Regions from separate parts of the Flexivirga sp. genome, predicted to be linked through region 1. Evidence: riboswitches for the same ligand, from Rfam matches in the RefSeq annotation. Region 1 holds a riboswitch; the other holds the start of a gene.
What was found. Region 1 has a riboswitch for S-adenosylmethionine ahead of ACTHL4_RS03190 (aminotransferase class V-fold PLP-dependent enzyme). Riboswitches for the same ligand answer to the same signal wherever they lie in the genome.
Positions count from the first base shown of each region.

Region 2: it holds a riboswitch for S-adenosylmethionine, as region 1 does, so the genes downstream of both, metX (homoserine O-acetyltransferase MetX) here and ACTHL4_RS03190 (aminotransferase class V-fold PLP-dependent enzyme) in region 1, are expected to answer to the same signal.

Region 1 covers NZ_JBQCGS010000018.1:60,246-64,540, forward strand. The annotation lists gene ACTHL4_RS03185 (endonuclease/exonuclease/phosphatase family protein) at 134-1,210, shown strand; gene ACTHL4_RS03190 (aminotransferase class V-fold PLP-dependent enzyme) at 1,188-2,558, opposite strand; SAM riboswitch class IV at 2,604-2,716, opposite strand; gene ACTHL4_RS03195 (DNA translocase FtsK 4TM domain-containing protein) at 3,045-4,295, shown strand, end outside.
Region 2 covers NZ_JBQCGS010000051.1:18,431-22,725, forward strand. The annotation lists gene ACTHL4_RS08740 (RNA polymerase sigma factor) at 1-730, opposite strand, end outside; gene ACTHL4_RS08745 (universal stress protein) at 969-1,349, opposite strand; gene metX (homoserine O-acetyltransferase MetX) at 1,467-2,666, opposite strand; SAM riboswitch class IV at 2,703-2,840, opposite strand; gene ACTHL4_RS08755 (DUF4192 domain-containing protein) at 3,033-4,058, opposite strand; gene ACTHL4_RS08760 (YkvA family protein) at 4,154-4,295, opposite strand, start outside.

The DNA of each region.
Region 1 (4,295 bases):
CAAGTCGAACCGTGACCATTTCGTGACTTTTTTGAGAAGTGTCGCCGGAGTCACACGCATCGTGTTGCTTGCATCACTCCAGTCCCAGTGGTAACAGCACCCGGGTGTGCCGCGGGTGGGTGACAATGCCGGGGTGTCACATTCGGGCCCTGCCGCCGCTGCGCCGACCCGCCGGACCTGGCGTTCGGGCCGGCGTGGGCGCCGGCATCCGGACCGGCATCGCACCCGGCGACGGGAGGCACACACGGTCGGGTGGTGGTCGCTCGCCGCGGTCCAGGTGCTCGTCGCGGCGGGCGTGTTCGTTCGCTGGCTGGACGTCACCTGGCTGGTGCCGCTGGTCCAGGCGCTGTTCCCGCTCTTCGGCATGGCCGCGGTCGTCCTGTTCGTCCTGACGGCGGCCCTGGGGCACCGCTGGCTGGCGCTCGTGGCGCTGCTGGTCGCCGTGACTCCTGCCGGCCTGGGGTTGCTCTCATTGCGCAGTGACACGGTGGCGGCGAGCGCACACGACGAGGTCGTCATGACCATCAACCTCGAATTCGGTCACGGTGATCCGGCACAGGTCGTGGCAGCGGCACGCAACCAGCACGTCGACACGCTGGTGCTGGAGGAGTGCACGGCACCGGAACTCGCGGCGCTGCGGCGCCACGGGCTCGACGATGTCTTGCCGCACCAGGCGGGTCGGGCCGCGCCGGGCATCCGGGGGACCGTGGTGCGCAGCGTCCACCGGCTCGCGCCCGTCGCCGAACATCCGGGCGGCCGGTTCCCCAGCAGCCCCGACGTGCGGGTGACGACGGCGGCCGGCGACTTCCGACTCCGGGCGGTGCACACGCCGGCCCCGCTGCCGGACATCGTCGACGACTGGCACGCGGCGCTGCGCGCCCTGTCCGTATGGCGCCACGCGCTGCCCGCCGGTCAGCCGCTCGTGCTGGCCGGGGACTTCAACGCGTCGTCCGCGATGCCGGCCTTCCGCCAGCTGACCGACGGCCTCACCGACACCAGCCGGGCCACCGGGTCCGGGTGGCGGCGGACCTGGCCGCACGGCAAACGGGTGCCACCGTTCATCCAGCTGGACCATGTGCTCACGCGTGGTTTCGGCGTCGTCTCCGACGGCACGGTGGCCATCGCCGGCACCGACCACCTGGGCTACTGGGCGCGGCTGCGGGTGGATCGACCCCGCGGCACGCCGGCTACCAGGGGAGTGGCTCGCTGACGTCCCGCGGGTCGGCAGGAGCCGACCAGCCCTCGTCGGTGTGGACGTAGGACAGCGACGGCCCGTGCTCGACCAGCTGACGCACGGCAGCGACGAGCCGGTCGACGTGTTCGCCGGTCGTGGCCAGCCCGAGGCTGGCGCGCACCGCGGTCGCGTCCGCGCCGACCACGGCGTCGCATAGCAGGTGGGCGCAGAACCGGCCGTCGCGCACGGCGATGGCGTGCTCGTCGGCCAGCACCTGCGAGACCAGCGACGGGTCGTAGCCGTCGATCGTGAAGGTGACCACGCCCACATTGGGCCGGTCGCCGAGCACCTGCACGATGCGGACGCCGTCGGTCGCGGCCAGCCCGCCGTGCAGTCGCGCGTAGAGGTGGGCCTCGTGCGCCTCGACCGTGGCCCGGTGACTGCGCAGCGTGGCGCAGGACGCTGCGATCGCGATGGCGCCCACGGCGTTGGGCGTGCCGCCCTCGTGGCGCGCCGGGCCGGTCTGCCAGCGGGTGTGGTCGTGCGCCACCCGCGCCGTCGCTCCGCCGGCGGGCAGGTAGGGCTCGGCGGCGTCCAGCCAGTCGCTGCGGCCCGCGAGCACACCGGCGCCGTACGGGGCGTAGAGCTTGTGGCCGGAGAAGGCGACCCAGTCGATGTCGAGGGCAGCGAGGTCGATGCTCACGTGCGGTGCGTACTGTGCGGCGTCCAGCACCGTACGCGCCCCGAACCGACGTGCTACGGCTGCGAGTTCGGTCACCGGCCAGATCTCCCCGGTGACGTTGCAGGCGCCGGTGACGACGACGAGGGCGTGCTGGGCGCCGGATCGCCGCAGGGCCGCCTCCAGCAACTGCACCGCGTGTGCGGCGCTGGCCGGGACCGGCAGGCGGGTGGTGCGGTCGGCCGGCCAGGGCAGCAGGGCGGCGTGGTGGGCCGACTCCCACGCGAACACCTGGGTGTCCGCCGGCAGGCAGTGCGCGAGCAGCCGCAGCGCATCGGTGGTGTTGCGGGTGAAGACGACCTCGTCGCCGGGTCGCGCCGCCACGAACTCGCCGACCTCGGCGCGGGCGGCCTCGAACCAGCCGGTGGTGACCCGGCTGGCGTACCCGGCGCCCCGGTGCACCGAGCCGTAACGACGCTGCACCTGCTGGGCGGCATCGGCCACGGCGACCAGGGCCGGCGTCGTGGCGCCATGGTCGAAGTTGGCGTAGTCGGTGACGGTCCGGTGGATCGTGGGCACGCCCAGGTCGGCCGACACCGTCTTCGGCAGACCGTCCGCGACGCGTCGCGGCTCCGGTGAGGAAACACGCGGTATGCCGAGCCGGCGCGGTGTGGTGTCCTGCTGGGGGTCGATGGTGATGCTCAACGGCTTGCTCCTCGCCGATCAGGGATCGACGGGGAATGCAGAGCCGATCCGCGCTTGCCGACGCGTTGTCGCGTCGGCCCGGTCGTCACCCGGAGCACCCCACCGCGGTGGAGGGTTGCCGCTCAGCAAGCCGGGGCTTGACGCTGAGACTCATGACCTGCGGGCCAATCTAGCCGGACGGCCGACGAACGCGCCAACGCCGTCCGAGGAGTGGGAAGGCCGCTGCCTCGTGCGCGGCGTGTTTCGCATGGGGCTCATGGGGCTGTCGCGTACGGTGTTTTCGTGGCTACCCGTCCGTCCTCGTCGACCACGACCGCGCGCGCGACCCGGAGCAAATCCGGGTCCGGCGCCCGGTCGCGCCCCGCGTCGGGCCGCACTTCGACGCGCCCGCCGGCCAAGAAGGCCACCGGTGCGAAGGCGCGGGCCGGGGGGAAGCCGTCCGGCGGCGGGCTGCCGCTGCCGTTGCGCGCCGCCCGCGGGACCTGGATGGGCGTCGCCCACGTCGCCGGTGGCGCGGCGCGCCGGGTCGGTCATTCCGCCCGTGACCTCGAGCCGGAACTGCGGCGCGACGGTCTCGGCTTCGCCCTGCTGGCCGCGGCCGTCGTCATCGCCGCCCGCGAGTGGTGGGGGCTGACCGGTGCGGCCGGTGACGTCATACACGCGATCGTCGCCGGGACGTTCGGACTCGGCGCGCTGGTGATGCCGCTCGTGCTCGTGCTCATCGGCGTGCACCTGATGCGCTCACCGCGCGGCGACCAGGCCACCAACCGCGTGATGGTCGGTCTCGCGCTCTTCGCCATCGCCGTCTGTGGCGGCACCAGCATCGCCAAGGGCATTCCCCAACCGAGCGAAACCGACGCCCTGCGCGGGGCGGGCGGCATCATCGGCTTCCTCGCGAGCAGTCCGCTGGTGGCCGCCGTGCACACGGCCGGCGCGATGGCGCTGCTGCTGATCCTCGGGCTGTTCAGCGTGCTGGTGATGACCGCGACTCCGGTGACGATGATCCCCGAGCGTCTGGCGACGCTGCGCGCCCGGCTCTTCGAGCACGGCGGGTCGTATGACGACGACCAGCCGGTCGACGCGGTCGCCCAGGACCTGCACGGTGACAAGATCGACGGTGGCAAACGCAAGCGCCGCCGCAAGGTGGCGGCGGACGGCGAGCACGACCCGAGCCTGGACGGCGACGAGGCCTTCGAGCAGGCCGCCACGGTCGCGCCGCGGCGGACCAAGAGCGGCCGCGTCCTGCGCCCCGGTGAGAAGGACCCGGGCAGCGACGAGGTCTACGACGTCGACGAGAAGCAGCCGGCCAAGGGCGCCGGCAAGCCGGCCGGCACCGACCGGGCGATGCCGTTGCCCGGCACCACCGGCACGCCGCCGGAGTCGATCGCGATGAGCCCGCCGCTGCAGGCGCCGCCCACCACGCCGCTGCCCCAGCGGGTCGAGCAGCTCCAGCTGGCCGGGGACGTCACCTACACGCTGCCCGCGAACGACCTGCTCAAGCCCGGCACCCCACCCAAGGCGCGGTCGGCCGCCAACGACCGAGTGGTCGAAGCGCTGACCGACACGATGAACTCCTTCGACGTCGACGCCCAGGTCACCGGCTTCAGCCGAGGGCCGACGGTCACGCGCTACGAGGTGGAGCTCGGCCAGGGCACCAAGGTGGAGCGGGTCACCGCACTGTCCAAGAACATCGCGTATGCCGTGGCCTCCGCGGACGTGCGGATCCTCTCGCCGATC
Region 2 (4,295 bases), on a different contig from region 1:
CGGCCTCGATGCGCTTGGCGAGCTCGACCTCTTGCTCCGCGTTGAGCAGAGCGACCTTGCCGATCTGCTTCAGGTAGTCCTTAACCGGGTCGGCCGTTGCACCGGCGGTGACGACTTGCTGGGCCGGTGCGTCGTCCTCGTCGTCCTGGCGGATGACGAACGCGTCGGACTCCTCCGCCTCGTCGTCCTTGAGGTCCTTGGCGTCCGGCGCCTCGTCCTCGGCGACGTCGAGGTCGTCGGTCTTCTTGCGCGCCGCGGACCGCTTGGCGGTGGTCTTCTTCGCGGCGGCCTTCTTGGCCGGCTTCGCGTCATCCATCGCGTCGTCCGGTGCATCGCTCTCGAGCGCGTCGGTGTCGACGTCGTCGGCGCTCTTCTTGGCGGCCGTCTTCTTGGCGGCGGCCTTCTTCGCCGGCTTCGGGTCGTCGCCCTTGGCGGCCGTGGTCTTCTTGGCAGCGCTCTTGGCGGCCTTCTGGCTGGTGCTGCGACGGGTGGTGGTGGTCGCCACGGCACGAGCGGCGGTCTCGGAGTCGAGCGTGACGGCGATGCCGTGCTCATCCAGCGCACGCAGCACGGTCTTCATCCGCTGCGGCGCGATCTCACTGGCCTCCAGGGCATCCTTCAGCTGCGAGCTGTCGATCGAGCCGTTCGCCTGTCCGACTGCCATCAGCTGCTGCAGCGCCGGGTGCGCGAACTCCGCCGGCAATGCCGGCGCTCCGGGGGTCTTCGCCACTGGGTCCACCAACTACCTTCCGAAACTGTCGGTCAGCCGTGCACGGGCACTGGATGCACGGACGCAGGTGCACGGACACCACTACGTTGCCGTCCGGGGTTGACGGCTGACCGAGGTTGGGGTTTCGAAGCGACCGTCACACCGGCTGGTCCGGCTCGGTCACGAGCGCTTCCACACCATTATAAAACGATTCGGGGCGTGGAACATTCCATCGGCCCCTTTCCGGGGCTCGGTCCGCTCACTCGGCGGGCTTGACCGCCAGCACCGGGCAGGCAGCATCCAGCAGGATGCGCTGGGCGTTCGCGCCCAGGATCAGCTTGCCGACCGGCGACCGGCGCCGGAGCCCGATCACCAACAGATCGGCGGACTCCTCCTCCGCGATGCGCAGGAGTTCCTCCGTGGCATCCTCGCCGGGACCGACGGTGCGCACCTCGTAACTGACGTCCTGGTCGGCCAACTCGGCCAGCTGCGCGCGAGCGTCCGGGGTCTGGTCCTGCCCCTCGCTGTGCGCCGAGTCCAGCACCACCAAGGGGGTATGGCGCACGGCCGCTTCCGCGGCTGCTCGGCGCAGCGCCGCGGCGCCTTCCCTGGTCGGTACGTACCCCACCACGACAGCCACTGCGCGATCACCTCTTCCCATCGGGTCGCTCACGTCTCGGACGTACCGACGACGCTACCGGACCGATCCGCCGGCGGGGCGAGCAGCCTGGTGGCCAAGCTCACATCCGGCCGGCGCTCAACCGGCGACGGGCACGCGGACCTGCTCGCGCCGTGCATCGGCCACGGCCTCGGAGACGATCGCCGCGATCTGATCGGTCTCGATGAGGAACCCGTCGTGCCCGTGCCGTGAACGCATCAGCCGGACCCGTCCGCGGCCGTGTGCGGCCACGATCTGCTCGGACAACTCCACCGGGAAGAGCCGGTCGGAGTCGACGGCGGCGACACGCAACAGTCCCGGGTAGCCGCCGAGCACCTCCGCCAGGCTGCCGCGCCCGCGGGTGACGTCATGGGTCGCCATCGCCGCGGTGAGCTGCACGTAGGCGCCGGCGTCGAAGCGGGCGACGAGTTTGCCGGCCTGGTGGTCCAGGTAGCTCTCCACTGCGAACCGGCCGCCGTCCAGCGGGTCCTCCTGATCCTGTGGCCGCGTGCCGAACCGGGTGTTGAACTCGTCGGCGCTGCGGTAGGTCGCGTGGGCGATCCGGCGAGCGATACCCAGCCCGTCACTCGGTATGACGCCCGTGCCGTAGTAGTCGCCACCGGCGTACCCGGGGTCGGAGGTGATGGCCAACGTCTGTGCCTGACCCCACGCGATCTGGTCCCCGGTGGCCTGTGCAGCGCTGGCGATGACCAGCGCAGCACGGGTGCGCTGCGGATGACCGGCGGCCCACTCGATGGTGCGCATGCCGCCCATCGACCCGCCGAGCACCAGGAACCAGTCGGCGATGCCGAGCGCGTCGGCGACCGCCGCCTCGATCATCACCTGGTCGCGCACGGTGGTGCGCGGGAAGCGCGATCCCCACGCCCTGCCGTCCGGGGCGGGCGAACCCGGCCCGGTGGTGCCGCGGCACCCGCCGAGCACGTTGACGGCGACGACATACAGCTCGTCGGTGTCCAACGGCCGTCCGGAGCCGATCAGGCCGGGCCACCAGCCCGCCGTCGGCTGCCCGGGGCCGGGCTCCCCCACGACGTGCGAGTCACCGGTCAATGCGTGTTCGACCAGCACGGCGTTGTCGGCACGGGAGGACAGTCGCCCCCAGGTCTGGAAGGTGACGACCACCTCGGGCAGCACGGCACCGCTCTCCAACGGCACGTCGGTGAGGCGGATCGCGCGGGCGTCGGGGTTGGCATCCGGCGGCGGTGCGCACCACTGCACCGGTGACCCGGTGCGTAATGGCGTGCGTGAGGTCTGCGTCGTCGCCGTCCGTATGGCGCTCATCCGGCCCACTCCTTGCGTGCCCCTTGGGGCTCGCCGGCCCCGCGCTTGCCGACCGCCGTGCACGGTCGACCCTGTCTTCACCCGGGGCACCCCACCGCGGTGGAGGGTTGCCGCCCAGCCAGCCGGGGCTGTGTTCGTGGCCGCGAAGGTCAGCGAACGCTGGGACTCATGACGGATACAACGGTAGCAAAACCGTCTGGGCGGGACGAAGCCGTCGCCCGCGCATCTCACGGGTCGGGCGTTCCACCCAGGACCCGCGACATAGCGACCCGAGAGAATCGGGCTCCCGCGCAGTATTCGGAGGAGCTGGCGGGGAAGAAACGTCGTGGGGTGCCGGAGCGGGGGAGGAATTTCGTGGGGGTGATCTTAGGCAGGCCGTTGCTGAGCTGGTGTCGGGCGCAGCCCGGCCTGCAGCGCCGCGTCGAACAACTGGGCCAGCCGGCAGTCGGGCTCGACCTGCAGCGCGCGGTCGACAGCGAAGGACGCGAGCACCCCGTTGCCGGTGACCCATCGGATGGCGGCGGCGAGCAGCAGCACCGGGACACTCCACGACTGCGGGATGCACCCGACCCACTCCTCCAGTCGCTCGGCGACGCGGTCCACCGGATCGTCGAACGGATCGAGCTCACGCAACCAGAGCGGCGGCAGGCCGAGGTGGTGCGGATCGACCGGCGCTTCGGCCTCGACCAGCTCCGCCGGCAGGAACTGCGGCATCAGCCAGGACAGCACCTGGTCGCGGACCACGATCGCGGCCACGGCCGTGGTGGCGTCGGCCAGCACGTCGACCGGGAGCTGATGCACGGGCGTCTGTTGCTCGAGCAGCACACGCGGCAGCACCTCGGCGCTGTGCACCTCGGCCGGCTCGCCGAGCCGATGCCCGACCGCTGCGGCCACCAATGGATGGCGCACGTCGAAGCGGTGCGCGAGGTCGGCACGGTCGGCGGCCGGGGTCACGCCGCGCTGCACCTGCTCGGCCACCGGTGCGACGCGGGTGGCCGGCGGGACCGGCGACCATGTGCACGGGCAGCGGTGACACGAGCATCGCTCGGCGCGCCAGGTCGCAGCCTCGCCCCGCACATGTGCGACGTGCGACAGCTCTGCGCCGGCTGCGCGCAGCAGGTCGCCCAACTCCTGCAGGAACAGCTGGTCGGCGGCCCCGGACGCGTCGTAACAGAGCACGACCAGCTCGTCCGGATCGTGCCTGCCGAACGTGGTGGCGATGTGCTTCGCGAACGCCACGGCGTCGCAGCTGTCCGGTCGGTCGAACCGCGCCGTGAGGACCGTGCGCCGGTCGCGCAGGCCGATCACGACGAGGCAGTCCCGGGGCAGGAATCCGAGTTGGTAGGGCAGGTAGGCGATGAGCTCGCCGATGCCGTGCAGGCTGGATGTCATACGGCGAGCCTGTGGCCGCGCACCAGGGTCGCGGACGGTCGATCACCGCGGGTGTGGATGCGTGACCGGGCCGGAGGGGGATGTGGACCGCCCGGTCAGGACAGGCGCTCACCCGGGATCGTGTCGCCGCGCCGGCGTTCCCACGCCAGGAACCGGTCGGTGTCCTCCACCAGGGCCTTGGCCAGCCAGGCCAGCACGACGGCGTCATCGGCGAGTCCCACGACACCGACGAGCGCT